Regions from separate parts of the Pseudoalteromonas sp. CnMc7-15 genome, predicted to be linked through region 2. Evidence: riboswitches for the same ligand, from Rfam matches in the RefSeq annotation. Region 2 holds a riboswitch; the other holds the start of a gene.
What was found. A riboswitch is a leader RNA that binds a small molecule or an ion and turns the genes downstream of it on or off. The one in region 2 is predicted to bind lysine.

Region 1 (7,203 bases), on a different contig from region 2:
GCGGCGTGATCACATTGCGGTTTTTCTCCGTCACCTCTTCACGAGCCTTGCGCTTATCAATGGCTGTAAGCTGTTTACTTTCTTCTAAATCAGAGCACTTTTTACGAAGCTCATCCAAGGTTTGTTTACCATCACCGGCAATCGCTTCATTAAGGATGCACTGTTTGACAATACTTAGCTCATTGTCTTGTTCGTTATTTGCATTTGTTGCAGGCTCATCCGCCCACGCATGGCCGATCAGGGTCAAAGCCAATAAAGTGTATCGCCAATTCATAAAAATCCGTGTGCTGAATAAAAGGGACAGAAGATGAAATCAATAGTACACCTTTTTAGCAACAAGCGGGTGAATTTAGGCTGAAAAAGTGGGCGACAAAGTCGCCCACTGGCAGTGAGTAAACTCACTGACTCTCACGCAATGGTTTACAACTCGAAGGTGTTGGTAAAGAATTTATAGAGTTCGGTGCCCTGATTTACACTCGCAGAGGCAAAATGGAGAATGGCAATCGCATCGCTGTCAGCACGTAAAGTGTGCAGCGGCGTTTCACTTAAATATCGCTCCATACGCAATATGTTGGCGATTGGAGTTCCCGCTGCAATCGGCTCCCCCAGTGGGGCTAAATACTCCACCATTCCCCCCATCGGGGCATAATAGGTTTTATAATCGCTGAGCATACAACCATAGCGCGTCATTTCTTTTGGGTAGAAGGGTGCGTCTTGCAACACGCCTTGGTAGTTAAGATAAGTTAAAATATTGTCGGCATCGTCTTTGGCGGCACTGAGGTCGATACGCTCTTGTGAGCCAAGCTCAACGGTAAATGCTTCCACAGGCACTTCAAAAGCACAGTCCAATGCATTGAGCTGAGCCTTAAGTTGCCACCAAGGGCAAAATGCCGCTTCATCTAGGGCACCGTCGAACTCATTGGGTATAAGTAAAACGTTAGCGATATTAAAATACTTAGCGCTAGCACGAGCATATTCAGGACAATACAAATGCTGAGTAGATATCGGCCCGGTGTGTAAATCTAAAACAATATCGGCCTGATGTGCGAGCTGCTGAAGTTGCAAAGCGATGCGCTTACCCGTTGACAGCGTGTGCGCAGGGGCCTCAAGTTGAGCGTCGACACTCGCAATTAGCGCGTGCTGAAATGTATTGCGAATTTCGCCGCTAGACAGATGCGCGCATTGCTCGGCCATGAGCTTTGGCAACTGGCTATCGTAATGATACATACGATTCCAGTTAACACCGGTAATAGGGTCAAAGCGGCCCAGTGTGAACTCGCCTGATTTTTGGTTGCAACCAATGGGGTTCGCATAGGGGACTAGGGTGATGTCGCCGTTAAGCTCTAGGGTCTGTAACTGCTCCAATAGTTGGTAAATGACAGCATTACCTTGCACCTCTGCGCCATGCATATTGGCCTGAATATACACGCTTTTACCTGTGCCATTACCCTTTAAACGGTAAACTGGAATGGTTAATGGCAGGCCATTGGCTACCTCACCCACATAAATGTTTTCTTGACTGACAGGGTGCATATTTACCTCAGATAAAAACTGGCCGGTTGTGGCTCGCGAACCACGCGCAAAGTGCCGTGCTCAAACACGTATTCACCAGCCAATGAGTGGCACAGAAAAAATGGCATACTCTCGGTGAAGCCATAGGCTCCGGCCTGCATAAACACGAGCCAATCATGTTCATCAATATCCTCAGGCAGCGAGTGTTGTCCTAGGCTATCCAGCGCCGTACACAAAGGTCCATGGATACGATAGTTTACCTGTTCGGCTGTACTTCGGCGTAATAACTGCGCGGGGAAGTTTTGCCCTGCCACAGCGGGGCGTAAAAGATGATTAATACCACCAGCGACGATCAGTTGGCGCTCGCCATAATTTGTTTTTTGTTCAATGACGGGGTCTAAATAGTAACCACATTGTGCGACGGCGTAACGGCCCAGCTCCATCCACAACTCTTTTACGCCGCTTTGCCGCTTAATATCGCGCAGTGCGCCGAGCACATCCTGCCACTTTAGCGGGCTGCTTTCGCTGTCATAAGGAACGCCTAAGCCGCCACCCAAATCCAGTACTTGCATGGCAAAACCAAGGCGTTCACAGAGTGTTTGTAATGGCGCTAACATGCTTTGCCATAGGTGAAGCAGCTGGGCCGCATCAAGCATGTTGCCCCACTGAAAAATATGCAGGCCAATGCAATTCAGCGCAGGATAGTCGGCTAAGTAGAGCCCTTGCCACTGCTCTGGCGCTAAGCCAAACGGAGTCAGGGTATTGCCACCGAGCGGATTGCGCTCACCCTCTGGCCAGCGCAACTGCACTCTGAGCAACACATCCACTTCAATACCTTGGTTATACGCCAGCTCATTAAGCCAGCGAACTTGATTGATACTCTCCAACACAAAGGTACGTACCCCAGCGTCTAAGAATTCGCCTAACTGCTGGCGCGATTTTGCCGGCCCGGTGTTGAGGATGCGTTGTGCACCAACATGCTGTGAAAGCACCTGATTGAGCTCACCGCTGCTGGCGACATCAAAGTCAAAGCCAGCGGCTGCCAGAGTCTCGACAACCGCAGATAAAGGATTAGCTTTTACCGCATACCATAACTTCACCACATCTTGCGCCATCAGCTCATCAAGGTGCTTACGTAGACTGTCAAGATCGTAGACAAAGCAAGGTTCTTGGCGCTCCTGAGTGAGGGTATCAAAAGCGTTTAACAATGCGCCAGAGACAGGCATTAGCGTAATACCTCTTCTAACTCCAGCGATGCATCGCTGTGCTGATCGCGATATTTTACGATAAGCGCACAGCTCATACTGAGCCCTTGTTCGCGTCCCCAAGTGCTAGAGCTTGGGCGGGAGCCAGGTATAACGATGGCGTTGGCCGGAATCGCTTCGCCCTTATCGAGTTGTCGCTCGTTAACGCAGTCATATACTGGGATAGTGGCGCTTAAACGTACACCAGGGGCGAGTACCGCACCTTGGCGAACCACCACCCCTTCGACAATGACACAGCCCGCGCCGATAAAGGCATCATCTTCAATCACCACAGGGTTAGCGCCAATTGGCTCGAGCACGCCACCTAATTGCACGGCGGCACTGAGGTGAACGTTTTTGCCCACTTGCGCACATGACCCCACCAAGGCATGACTGTCGACCATAGTTCCACTATCGATGAAGGCACCAATATTGACATATGCAGGTGGCATGATGATGGTGCCAGGGGCAACGTAAGCGCCTCGACGCACAGCACTACCGCCAGGCACCATACGAACATTATCTTGGGCGCTAAAACCGCGAGGAGCTAGATTATGCTTATCAACAAAGCCGCCCGCAAACTCGGTGTTATTACCATTTTTGAAGGCTTCGAGAATGCCTTTTTTTACGTCCACATTGGCGTGCCATTGGCCGTGTTCGTCTTGTGTTGCGGCGCGTACGTGGCCGCTTTCGAGGTCATTTAGTAAGTCTAACCAACTCATAACTGAGGTACCTTGTTAACTAATTTTATCAATGTGCCCACGCAACAATGCGTTCATGGGCATTAAGAAGTGGTTGTGTGTCATTAAGCTCAAGGTGGCTTAATGGTGGTCGTAATACCGGGCTGTTGAGGCGTTCAAGAGCATGCAAAAGGCACTTAACGGGCACTGGATTGGCTGCACTGAACAGCGCATCAATTGCACTGCGCCAGGTGACAAAGGCATTGATGCTTTGCCCTTGAAGGCATTGTTGTACCAGGTGCTGTGTCTGCTGTGGCCAGACGTTGGCGGCCACAGATACAAGGCCCGCTGCACCGGCCTGAGCAAAATAAGGCATCAGCGCGTCGTCGCCACTGAAAATTGCTAACTCAGGCGCGGCTTCGCGGTAAGTCTCAAATTGTGCAATATCACCGCTGGCTTCTTTAAGTGCCCAGCACAGTGGGTGCTGCTGTAGCTGTGCTAAGACTGTTGGGGGAATACTAACTGCGGCGCGTCCGGGCACGTTGTACAACATGCACGGCTTTTTGCTGGCATCCAGCAGTGCCGAGTACCAATGTAGCTGCCCTTGAATACCCGGTTTAGCATATAGGGGCGCTCCCAGAAGGTAGGCGTCTATGGGGTGTTGGTTACAAAAACTAAGCCATTGTAGTTGCTGGCTAAGATTAAACCCCCCCACGCCAACCATCAGTGGCACACGCAAGGTGAGCGCCGTAACGTGACGAACTACGGCTTGTTGCTCATCTATACTGAGAGCCAGAGCTTCACCAGTAGAGCCAAGAATAAGAATGCCGTTTCCCGCTTGCTCTTGCTCGCGCACAAGTAGGGTTAAGGTGTTAAAATCAATACTGCCGTCAGCATGCATCGGAGTGATCAATGCTGTCCAGACAATGGTATCTGCTAAAGAATGAGTTGTAGTCATCTCTCACGAACTTAGTGCGAGTTCGATTGAATTAGGAAGGGGTTGCCCGCCTCGCATCGAACTGGTTAAATTCGAAGAGCGAATGGGCTTAAAACACAGAGCCAAATGGGCCCAGCGTTACTAAGACCAGAAGCTCTCCACCAAAAACATAGCGCTAAGCGCTTATGGTGACAGTCGCTGGGATTCAACCCATGCGCCCGAGACAGTAAGTAGCAAACTTTACAGGTCTCTCGGCGTACATTCCCCTCGTTATGGTGCTTTGGAGTTTGCTCTCCTTCCCATAACTACCTGAATGACGCTCCTCTTCTAGCCCTTGCGACCACAGCACATGCGGCCGACTCAATAAGGGTGCCTTTTTATTCAATCACTTTATGCTTAACGCTGTCAACGCTAAAGCGAGAACAAATTTTACAAAGGCTGATTTTGTGTCAGTATTAAGGGGTTATTGCAAAGGCCCTCTTATGCAACGTCTTACCAAACACTTACAAAAACGTTATTTCTGGGCAGCCAGTGTGCTTGTTGTTGTCATACTTAGCTCTACAGTGTATGTGATGAAAAGTATCAATATGCAGCGAAATGACGCGAAAGTAATAAATATTGCAGGTATGCAGCGGATGCTTTCGCAGAAGATTGCATTGCATAAATTGGCCGTCAATGACCGTGCTGTAAGTTTTGAGCAGCAGCAACTCGCTCGTGCCACTATGCGCTTTTATAATAACCATGAGTTTTTATTAGGCTCACAGTTGGTGCAGCAAAGCCCTCAGGTGCTGGCGCTTTATCACCAGCAGGGCTTGGATGGTCGGGTGCGCCAGTATGTGCAGTTAGCGAGTCGCAGCGATGCACCTTTAAGTGCTTTTCAGGGTCAAAAACTACTGTCGTTATTGCAGGACTTAGATGCTGTTGTCACCGTATTAGAGTCAAAATCTAAGCAAAAAATAGAACATTTACAGCTTGTTATTCCCCTTTTAACGCTGGCAGCCATTGCTACTATTTTATGTGAGTGGTGGCTCATCTTTAATCCTTTGACACGTCGAGTGTCAGCCATTCTTTATCGGCTTCGTTACCAACGGCGTCAAGCCGCGCATGCGCATCGGGTAAAATCTGACTTTTTAGCTAATATGAGTCATGAGCTAATGACGCCAATTACGGGGATTATTGGCCTATTGGACTCTCATAATGCGGCTGGTCGCGAAGAACAGCAAACGGCATTGGGCTGCGCCCGACATTTGCAGGCGCTAGTGCAAGAAATGTTGGAATTGCAGAAGCTTAAGTCGGGAGCGTTTACTACTTTAGTGACCGAGCAGTCATTAAAGCAAACGGTGAGTGCAATATTGGCGCCTTGGCAGCTTAAGTCTGAAACCCTGCAGCGATTGAGTGTCGAGGGTGAAGATAGCCTACCTGTTCAAGCACAAACTGATCATCTGCATTTAATCCAAGCAGTTAATCAGCTATTGAGCAACGCCTTTATACATACGCGCGCTGCGGTGCATGTGCAATTTGAATACCATGAACCATCTGGGCTGCTGAGTGTTGTCGTTAAAGATAACGGCGATGGCATTGCTACTGCTGATATTGAGGCTGCTCAGCAACATGCTGTGTATTACAACACCGAGCAGGTACAGCACTTTCAGGGCGCGAAATTAGGTCTCAGCCTCGTGTATGCGTTGGCTCAAGAGGTGGGTGGAAGCCTTACGATTCGTAGTACCACAACAGGCACTGAGGCCAAGCTAACTTGGCCCGTACTTACTATCGACAAAGCCCGGTTAGAGCCAAGCAGCCAGCATGGCGATATTCTGATTGTTGAAGATAACCCAATAAATCAGTTAGTGCTTGCTAAACAAGCTCAGCAAATAGGCTTTAACACCACCATTGTTGATGATGGTGAGCAAGCACTCAATAAATTACTAGAACATCACTATCAATGCGTATTAATGGATTTAAATATGCCAAACAAAGACGGCATAAGTACCATTATTGAGATTCGTGAGCGCTTAGCGCTCAGCGTGCCTATTTTTTTGGTGACTGCCAGTCAAGATGAGCATCGCATCGCGCAGAGTATCACTGTCGGTGCCAATGCCGTACTTAACAAGCCGGTCAATACTCAGCAGTTGAGCGCGTTATTGAAAAAACACGTTATTGAGAGGGCTGCCTTTTCGTAACCGTAAATCCTTGTTCGCGCAGTAGGTTAACGAGCCCATTTTTTTCCGGTAAATGGAGCGCACCTACGGCGATAAACAGTGACTGCTGCTGCATTGGCTGGTTAAGTTGTGCGACCCAGTTTTGATTACGCTCAATAAGTAAAATATGCTCGTTAAGTTGGCCGAATTCAGAGTCATCAAAAGCATCGTGGTAGTACTGCCTCAGTATGTCAGTATCTCCCTGCTTCCACGCGCTGATCAATCGAGCAAAATAGTGGTCGAGGTCTTTGAGTTGGCGAAAAGTATCGTTGACCATTTCATCAGCGTAATTATCTAAGGCGCTGAACATTTCTAGTTGCTGCTCTAGCGACTCGAGCTCCATTATCGGCTTACCTATTGCGTTTGCCTTAGCTAACACTTGCTTGTCGATTCCGTTTTGCTCTGAATAGCCTGCATTTTGATACTCGATTTGCACCATAGTGAGTAAAACGGCCCAAGGCTTTAAGCCCGAGAACATGGCAATATTAATACTCTTTTGTGCAAAATAGTCACTGAGGCGTTGATAATTTTTACTGCTCAGTTCAGTTTCTAGCGTGCGGCCGTTACGCAGCATCATTAGCGGCATGGAGCGTTGTTGAATCTGCATAGGTGAGAGCGCGCTAATATCTACT
Region 2 (7,203 bases):
CACTATACTCTGCACTTCTTTAATACTGAAATCGCCCATCTTGTAGCGTTTAATCAGAGTTTCCAGCACCGGCCATAGCTCTATCAGCGTATTGAGAACGCGCTTGGCTAGTATCATGTTATGTATTCTTTGTGCTTGGCAATGGGGAGCGATTATAACGAAAGCGAACTAAGGGTAAAACAGCTTTTGCGCCGTTGCGCAAGCTTTACACGAGGGGAGTAAAAAAATTGTCATATTAGCGTATTTGGTAATAGCCCCGGGACATAAGCGGTGTTAGAATTCGCGCCGCTTGCAGACCAAAAACCTGTTATTGGTCTGACAATTAACCCAGGGTACTCCTAAGTTTGTTTTTTGTAGCGCGGGTGTGTGCATACGGGCAGTAAACTTAGCAGTATTGTTCTATTCGCCTATAGCAAGGAAAAATACCAAAAATGGTCAGTGCGCTCATCTTGACGCTCATTGCCGTGGCCTTTGTGCTTATTGTCGTGGAAGATGTCATCCACGTGAATAAGGCTAAAACCACGCTGTTTTTCGGCACCCTGTGCTGGATCATCCTCTTTATCTCCCCACTAAACGGTCACTCCCTCGACCACATTAAGCATGAACTCAATGAGAATATTTTAGAAATTGCCACCCTTTGGCTATTTTTAATGGCGGCAATGACCTTTGTTGCCTATCTCAATTCGAAAGGGTTCATTCAAAACTTAGTGCAACGCGTATTGCCCAGCGAAATTAGTGAGCGTAAATTAATGTTCCTGATTGCTGGTTTTGCCTTTTTGTTTTCGTCGATTTCCGACAATATCACCGCAACCTTAGTGTCGTTGGCGGTGGTGATGTCGTTGAAGTTAGACGGACGCAAGCTGGTCAAGTACGCTACGTTAATCATCTTCGCGGTTAACTCAGGGGGGGTGTCGCTTATTACCGGTGATGTCACCACGCTAATGATCTTCCTTGCTGATAAAGTCACCATAGCTAATCTTCTGCTGCTAGTGGCCCCAGCAGCACTGAGCGTTATTGTGCTCGCTGCTTTGTTATCGATGAAAATGAATGGTCGAGTGAGCTTCGCCTTGGGCGAGCCCAAAGCGATAGAAAAGACCGATATTACCATTGCGGCTATTTTTATCTCCACCATTGTCGGTACTCTAACAATGAGTGTGCTGTATTCCATTCCGCCTTTGCTGACCTTTTTGTTCGGGCTTTCGGTGATGTTCCTAAGCGCCCAGTTCTTGATGCGTAAAAAAGACGTGAATAAAAAAATCATCGACTACATTCGTGAAATTGAATACGACACCTTACTGTTCTTTGTTGGTGTGTTGCTGTTGGTCGGTGCGCTAAAAGAGGTTGGAGTGCTGGCGCAATTTACCCACTTGTATGAAGTATTGGCACCGAATCAAGCCAACTACTTGATGGGCATACTCTCGGCAGCGGTGGATAATGTGCCACTGACCGCAGCGTTATTAAAAGCAGATATTCACATGCAAACCCGTGACTGGCTCGCGTTTACCTATGCCACCGGCGTGGGTGGGTCGATGCTAGTTATCGGCTCGGCCGCAGGTATCATTGCCATGAGTAAGGTGCGTGACCTTACCTTTATGAGCTATCTGCGCAATACGGTGTACTTATTAATTGCTTATTCAGTAGGTTACAGCGGAGCCTACTTGATGGGTGCGTTTGTTTAAGTACTGCAAAGTGGTATATCATTGACAGTATGAGGGCCATTATTTTGGCCCTCAAAATGCACACATATAGGCATGGATTGCGATTACACGGTAAAAAGGATTGGCGCCGATTTTTTAGTTATTAGCAGTGATGTGCACCTTGGTTCTTAGAACTGGTCGTTGATCGCTGCAAAACATTTCCTTTCTCTGTAAGCTTCGCTTTTTATATCGGTGTTTAATTAGCTGCATCTATGTATTCAGAGGCCATATGACGTTAGAAGTAATACAGAATCCAGAACAAGACTTACTCGACTTTATTGCTCAGCAAATCAGCCAATATAATTGGGCCCATTGGCAAAATGTAGAACGCAAACCTTTAGCGGTTAGCTGGCGCGATGAACAAGGCGAAGTAAAAGCCGGTGCCAGTGGTCGCACCTTTGGTCATTGGTTGCTATTGGATTATCTTTGGGTGAGTGACACATTGCGTGGGCAAGGCATCGGCTCACAGTGTCTCACTGCCATAGAACAAGCTGCAAAGGCGCGCGGGTGCACCTATGTGCTGCTCGATACCTTGGATTTTCAGGCGCAACCGTTTTATGAGCGCCATGGCTATGAAACGCAATGGGTGCAACAGCAGTATCCGCTTAACGGCAAAAAATATTTTATGAGCAAACAGCTTCATGAGTAAGCCGAGACGGTACTTAAAAAGAACAAGGAGGTTAGTTTTGGCGGCATTACTGTTTGGTTTTATATTCGCGTTTCTAGTGCCCGAGCCGGTGACCATTCCCGTGCATGGGGCAAGTAGCGCTGATTGGCATCAAGATACCTTTTGGTATGAACCTTGGGGAAGCTCTGGGATGCATAAAGGGGTAGATATTTTTGCCAATAAAGGCACTGACGTGGTGGCCGCTTCACATCACTTGGTGATTTATCGTGGACAGTGGCCCAAGGGCGGCAATGTGATGATTGCCCTCGGACCAAAATGGCGATTACACTATTATGCTCATCTAGACAGCTTCAGTGATAGCGAACGTCGTTGGTTTAGTGGCGGTGAGCAAATAGGCAGTGTTGGCACCAGCGGCAATGCCCAAGGTAAAGCCGCTCATTTACACTACTCATTGGTGACTTTAATTCCTTACTTTTGGCTTATTGATAGCGCCCCCCAAGGCGTCAAGAAAGCCTTCTACCTCAACCCTATAACTTATTTCGGCAACTAACGGAGCAACGGATGCGATTAGTATTACTGGCTTTGGCGTTTATTTTACTGCTATGCAGTTGCGCAGAACCCGTCCCTGCACAAAAGCGCGATTATGTCGGGCACTGGCAAAGTCCCAGCATGAGTCTATTGATTCTTGAAGATGGCTCAGTTGCCTATAAACGCTATAAAAACGGGGGCTCCACCTCAGTGGAAGGGCCGCTGCAATCATTTGAGGGTGACAACTTCAGTGTTGGCATTGGTTTTTTCAGCACCACCTTCATCGTCAACGAGCCACCCAACAACAACGACGGTCAGTGGACTATGGTTGTTGACAATGAACGGCTAATAAAACAACCGTCTGCCTACAGCCACTAAATTCAGTTTTCATCAAACAAGGAAGACCCCAGTGAGTCAACTTACCCGCAAAAAGCAATTTGCCATGCGTGCGGTGATCACCCGCGCTTTATACACCGGTGCATTATTTATCTATGTACTGTTTTTTATTAATTTTATGATGGAGCAGAGCTTTTGGGCGCAAGCGATATCGGTGTTGATATTTAGTTTTATGCTCAGTGCCCAGTATCAATGGAGCATCGAGCCCATACGCTGTAGTGCCATATTTGTTGAGCATGGGGTACTGAACTTACTTGATACGCCGATAAAGCTCGCTGATGTCAAAGAGGTCATTTACTGCCAGCACCAGCGTTATGAACATATTGTTCGTTTTCGCTATCACAATAGAACTTTTCAAGACTTTGAGCTCTCCTCGAGTGACCTGATAGCCGATTTACAGCTTTATCATTTTTTAGTGGCCCAAGGTTTGGTGGTGCGCATGACTGAAGATAGTAGTCAGTTTTCTTAGATATTGGCGAGCACTCACTATTAGCTTATCTCATGACGATTTTATTCACAGGAAAGGTAACTTTATTTTTCACACAATATCGAGCATTTATTCTTTATAAGAAAATTTTTATAAATTGATTGTTGCGTAATTAAGGAATTATAACGTTGGCTTTTTAATGAAAAAGAGGTGTTTAGATTTATTTATTGTTGATAGGTTAATAGTGGTTTGATTGAAAAATAATCAACTTAGTTTCTGTTTATATAAATGATAAGTTTATGTAGCATTTTTGTTTCCAAACTATTGTTAAGGAAATAGAAATGAGACAAAAAATTTTATCAGCCTGTGTGTTGGCGTTGCTCTTTTTCGTGGCCAATAATGTATTGGCATCTAGCTCACAAATAAAAGTAACAGACTACAATACCTTCTATGATACCCAAGTAAACAGTGTAAATTGCGGAGGGTATTGGGACGAGCGATTAGTGAGAGTCTGTGATTATAGAACCGAGTTAGTAGACGTTTCTTACAAACGTTGTCACTACAGGCTCAGTGCACCGGCTCCTAATAGCGATGCGCCAGAGTGGCAAACTCGCGTTGTATTATCAACACAAAGTTGCCCAGCAAACTGGACAATTGCCGGACCTTCTGGCCAGGCTCCCGGTGGCGTATATATGCATCAACACAACTCCTATTTCACTCAACAAGAAGAGCAAACCGTCGAATATAATTGTCGTATGGAAACGCGAACTGTTTGGGTGCCAGTTGATGGTGAGCATTGCCCCATACAACCTTAATTAGATTCCATAATCGGCAATACACAGGCTGGCTGCGGCCAACTTGTGTATCCAAGCAATCATTCACCGCCAGAACACCTCCAGTGAAGTGTGATATTGACTTCTAGCCGTCTGCTAGGTACATTGCTGATTCACTTCGGTCGCAAGATCGAATGTGTCGCAGAAGAGGTGCGATAGCTAGGTAGTAAACGTGAGGCCGACGACAGCCTTTGATCGTTTATGAGGGAGACTATCGCCGAGGAAGTGCATTGTGCGTCGCAATGGCTTTCGGTTCTTGAGGCTGAATCCTCGGAACTGTCACCTGTAGGGGTGGAGGGCTTCTGGCAATGGACATTCTTACCTTTTTAGTCTTGCCAAGTTCTCCTGATTGTATTTGAAAAATAACTCGTTTTTCATCTCGGAGAGATAATGAATCAGGAATATTCTGTCGCCAAGTTTGGCGGCACTTCAGTGGCCGATCATGGCGCTATGAACCGGTGTGCACAAATCATCGCTGCTAATAACAACGTGCGTGTAGTAGTTGTCAGCGCCAGTGCCGGGGTCACCAATCACCTGGTAGCGTTATGCCAAAGTGCATTGACGCCACAGCAGCGCCAAGCGCACATCGATGGGGTGATCGCTATCCAGCTTAATATTCTCGAATATGTCAGCCTTGATGCCGATTTAGCCCACGGCTTTGATGTCACCTTGAGCGCTTTTCGAAGCAGCGCTGAGCAAGCGCCACAATCGAGCGCTCACAGCGATGAGCTACTGAGTTTTGGCGAGCGCTTCTCCTCTTATTTGTTTACTCAGGTATTACGGGAACACGGCGTGGCGGCAACGCGCTTTGATGTGCGTTCGGTGCTCAAAACAGATAGTCAGTTTGGTAAAGCCCAGCCCAATATTAAAGCTACGGCACAGCAAGCCCATGCCCAATTGCTGCCGTTGCTTAAAGATCAAGTGGTTGTCACTCAGGGCTTTATGGGCAGTGATGACTATGGCGATACCACCACCTTAGGGCGCGGGGGGTCGGATTACAGTGCGGCCTTATTAGCTGAGGCGATTGGCGCGAACAGCGTATATATTTGGACCGATGTGGTCGGTATTTTCAGCACCGATCCCAGAGTCTGTACCAAAGCCGCACCCATCGCCCACTTAAGCTTTGACGAAGCCGCCGAAATGGCAACCTTTGGCGCTAAAGTCTTACACCCGGCGACCATTTTACCCGCTGCACGCAGTGGCATCAGTGTGTTTGTCGGCTCCAGTCGCGAACCACAAGGGGGTGGAACCTGGATACAAAAAACGCCACAAGGAGACACTTTAGCTGGAGTTCGCGCTGTGACTCAGCGTAAAAACCAAATTCTCTTGACCCTGAAAAGCCCGGAAATGCTATTAGCGAGCGGCTTTTTAGCGCGGGTGTTCACTATTTTGAGTGAGCATAAAATCTCCGTTGATTTGGTCACAACTTCGGAGATAAGTGTCGCATTGACGCTTGATAATGCCCCTAATGCCAGTCGTCCGGAGCTTGATCAGCAAGCCCTCGAGCGTTTAAGCGAGTTTTGTCATGTGTCAGTTGAGAATAACCTCACATTGGTGGCGTTAATTGGCTCGGAGATTGTCCTGCGTCAGAGCGAGTTGAATTTAATGCAGGTGCTCAGTGAGTTTGATATTCGCCTCATTTGTCACGGCGCATCGAAACATAACCTGTGCTTCTTGGTTGAGCAAAGCCAGTCTGATGCGGTGGTGCAAACTATTCATCAACGGCTGCTGGAAGGTTAACAGTGAGCACCGGGCGCTGCATGTCGGTGATAAGACTGATATCAAAGTGCCCGGCAAATAGTTCCTGACAATATACCTGGCCATCAAGGGCGGCGATAAGCTCCAAAATGGGCTGGCCTAACAAGGTGGCAATAGGTTGCTTAGTCGCTTTTGCGTAGGCTTCTTTTAACGTCCAGACCCGGAAAAAGGTCTCAACATCGCGGCCAATATCTCTTGCCTCGGCCTCGGGATAATAGTGCGCCGCCAGCTTTTCAAAGGCGCGTGCGTTGTCAATTTTCTCAATATCTACGCCTAATAAGGTTGCGCCGCGCGTCATCGCCACGGCAATGTGGCCGTGAGCGTGGCTGATGACCACCCGCGCATCGAGGGGGTGGCCATTAATGCTCAGTATCAGCTGCGCCTGATCAACGTCAAATTCACTGCACCAGGCAGCAAGAGGGTAATCGCGATACTGTGGGTATAATTGTCGCGCCAGCTGTTTTATGGCCCAGCGTGTGGCGCGATATTCCTGCTGCGCCTGCACCTTTTTACGCTTTGCTAAGACCGCTCGCTCTGTGCGGTTCAAATGTGCGTCATTTAATCCACCGTGCGCTTTAGCACAATAAAGCAACACCACGTCGCTGTGCTTGGCATGTTGCTCGGTATCGGTCGGTAAAGGTGAAAAGCGATAGGCAGGGTTTAGCATCAAGGACATTCCGATAAGCGTGGCTATGACTACTTTAATACGGGTAATTATGATTTAATAGCGGCAAAACAATAACAGATATCCCTGCGAATGACGAATAAGCGTGACGGTTTCCAAAGCCGTATAGGTTTTGTACTAGCGGCAGCTGGTGCAGCAGTAGGCCTAGGTAATATTTGGGGTTTTCCAACTCAAGCAGCGAATCACGGTGGCGGTGCTTTTTTACTGGTGTATTTCATTGTCATCTTTGCCTTGGCACTACCGGCACTGTT

Region 1: another riboswitch for lysine. It lies ahead of dapA (4-hydroxy-tetrahydrodipicolinate synthase); the one in region 2 lies ahead of lysC (lysine-sensitive aspartokinase 3).

What each region holds. Positions count from the first base shown of each region.
Region 1 is NZ_JAKRFT010000003.1:647,286-654,488, reverse strand. Features, by position in the region: gene MHM95_RS10290 (phospholipase A) at 1-274, opposite strand, end outside; gene MHM95_RS10285 (succinylglutamate desuccinylase/aspartoacylase family protein) at 421-1,533, opposite strand; gene MHM95_RS10280 (PLP-dependent decarboxylase) at 1,536-2,738, opposite strand; gene MHM95_RS10275 (2,3,4,5-tetrahydropyridine-2,6-dicarboxylate N-succinyltransferase) at 2,738-3,478, opposite strand; gene dapA (4-hydroxy-tetrahydrodipicolinate synthase) at 3,507-4,394, opposite strand; lysine riboswitch at 4,517-4,708, opposite strand; gene MHM95_RS10265 (response regulator) at 4,856-6,553, shown strand; gene MHM95_RS10260 (TraB/GumN family protein) at 6,528-7,203, opposite strand, start outside.
Region 2 is NZ_JAKRFT010000001.1:460,421-467,623, reverse strand. Features, by position in the region: gene MHM95_RS02130 (hypothetical protein) at 1-117, opposite strand, end outside; gene nhaD (sodium:proton antiporter NhaD) at 432-1,679, shown strand; gene MHM95_RS02120 (GNAT family N-acetyltransferase) at 1,927-2,346, shown strand; gene MHM95_RS02115 (M23 family metallopeptidase) at 2,384-2,875, shown strand; gene MHM95_RS02110 (hypothetical protein) at 2,887-3,231, shown strand; gene MHM95_RS02105 (hypothetical protein) at 3,263-3,718, shown strand; gene MHM95_RS02100 (hypothetical protein) at 4,018-4,491, shown strand; lysine riboswitch at 4,647-4,819, shown strand; gene lysC (lysine-sensitive aspartokinase 3) at 4,900-6,249, shown strand; gene MHM95_RS02090 (4'-phosphopantetheinyl transferase superfamily protein) at 6,221-6,934, opposite strand; gene MHM95_RS02085 (sodium-dependent transporter) at 7,025-7,203, shown strand, end outside.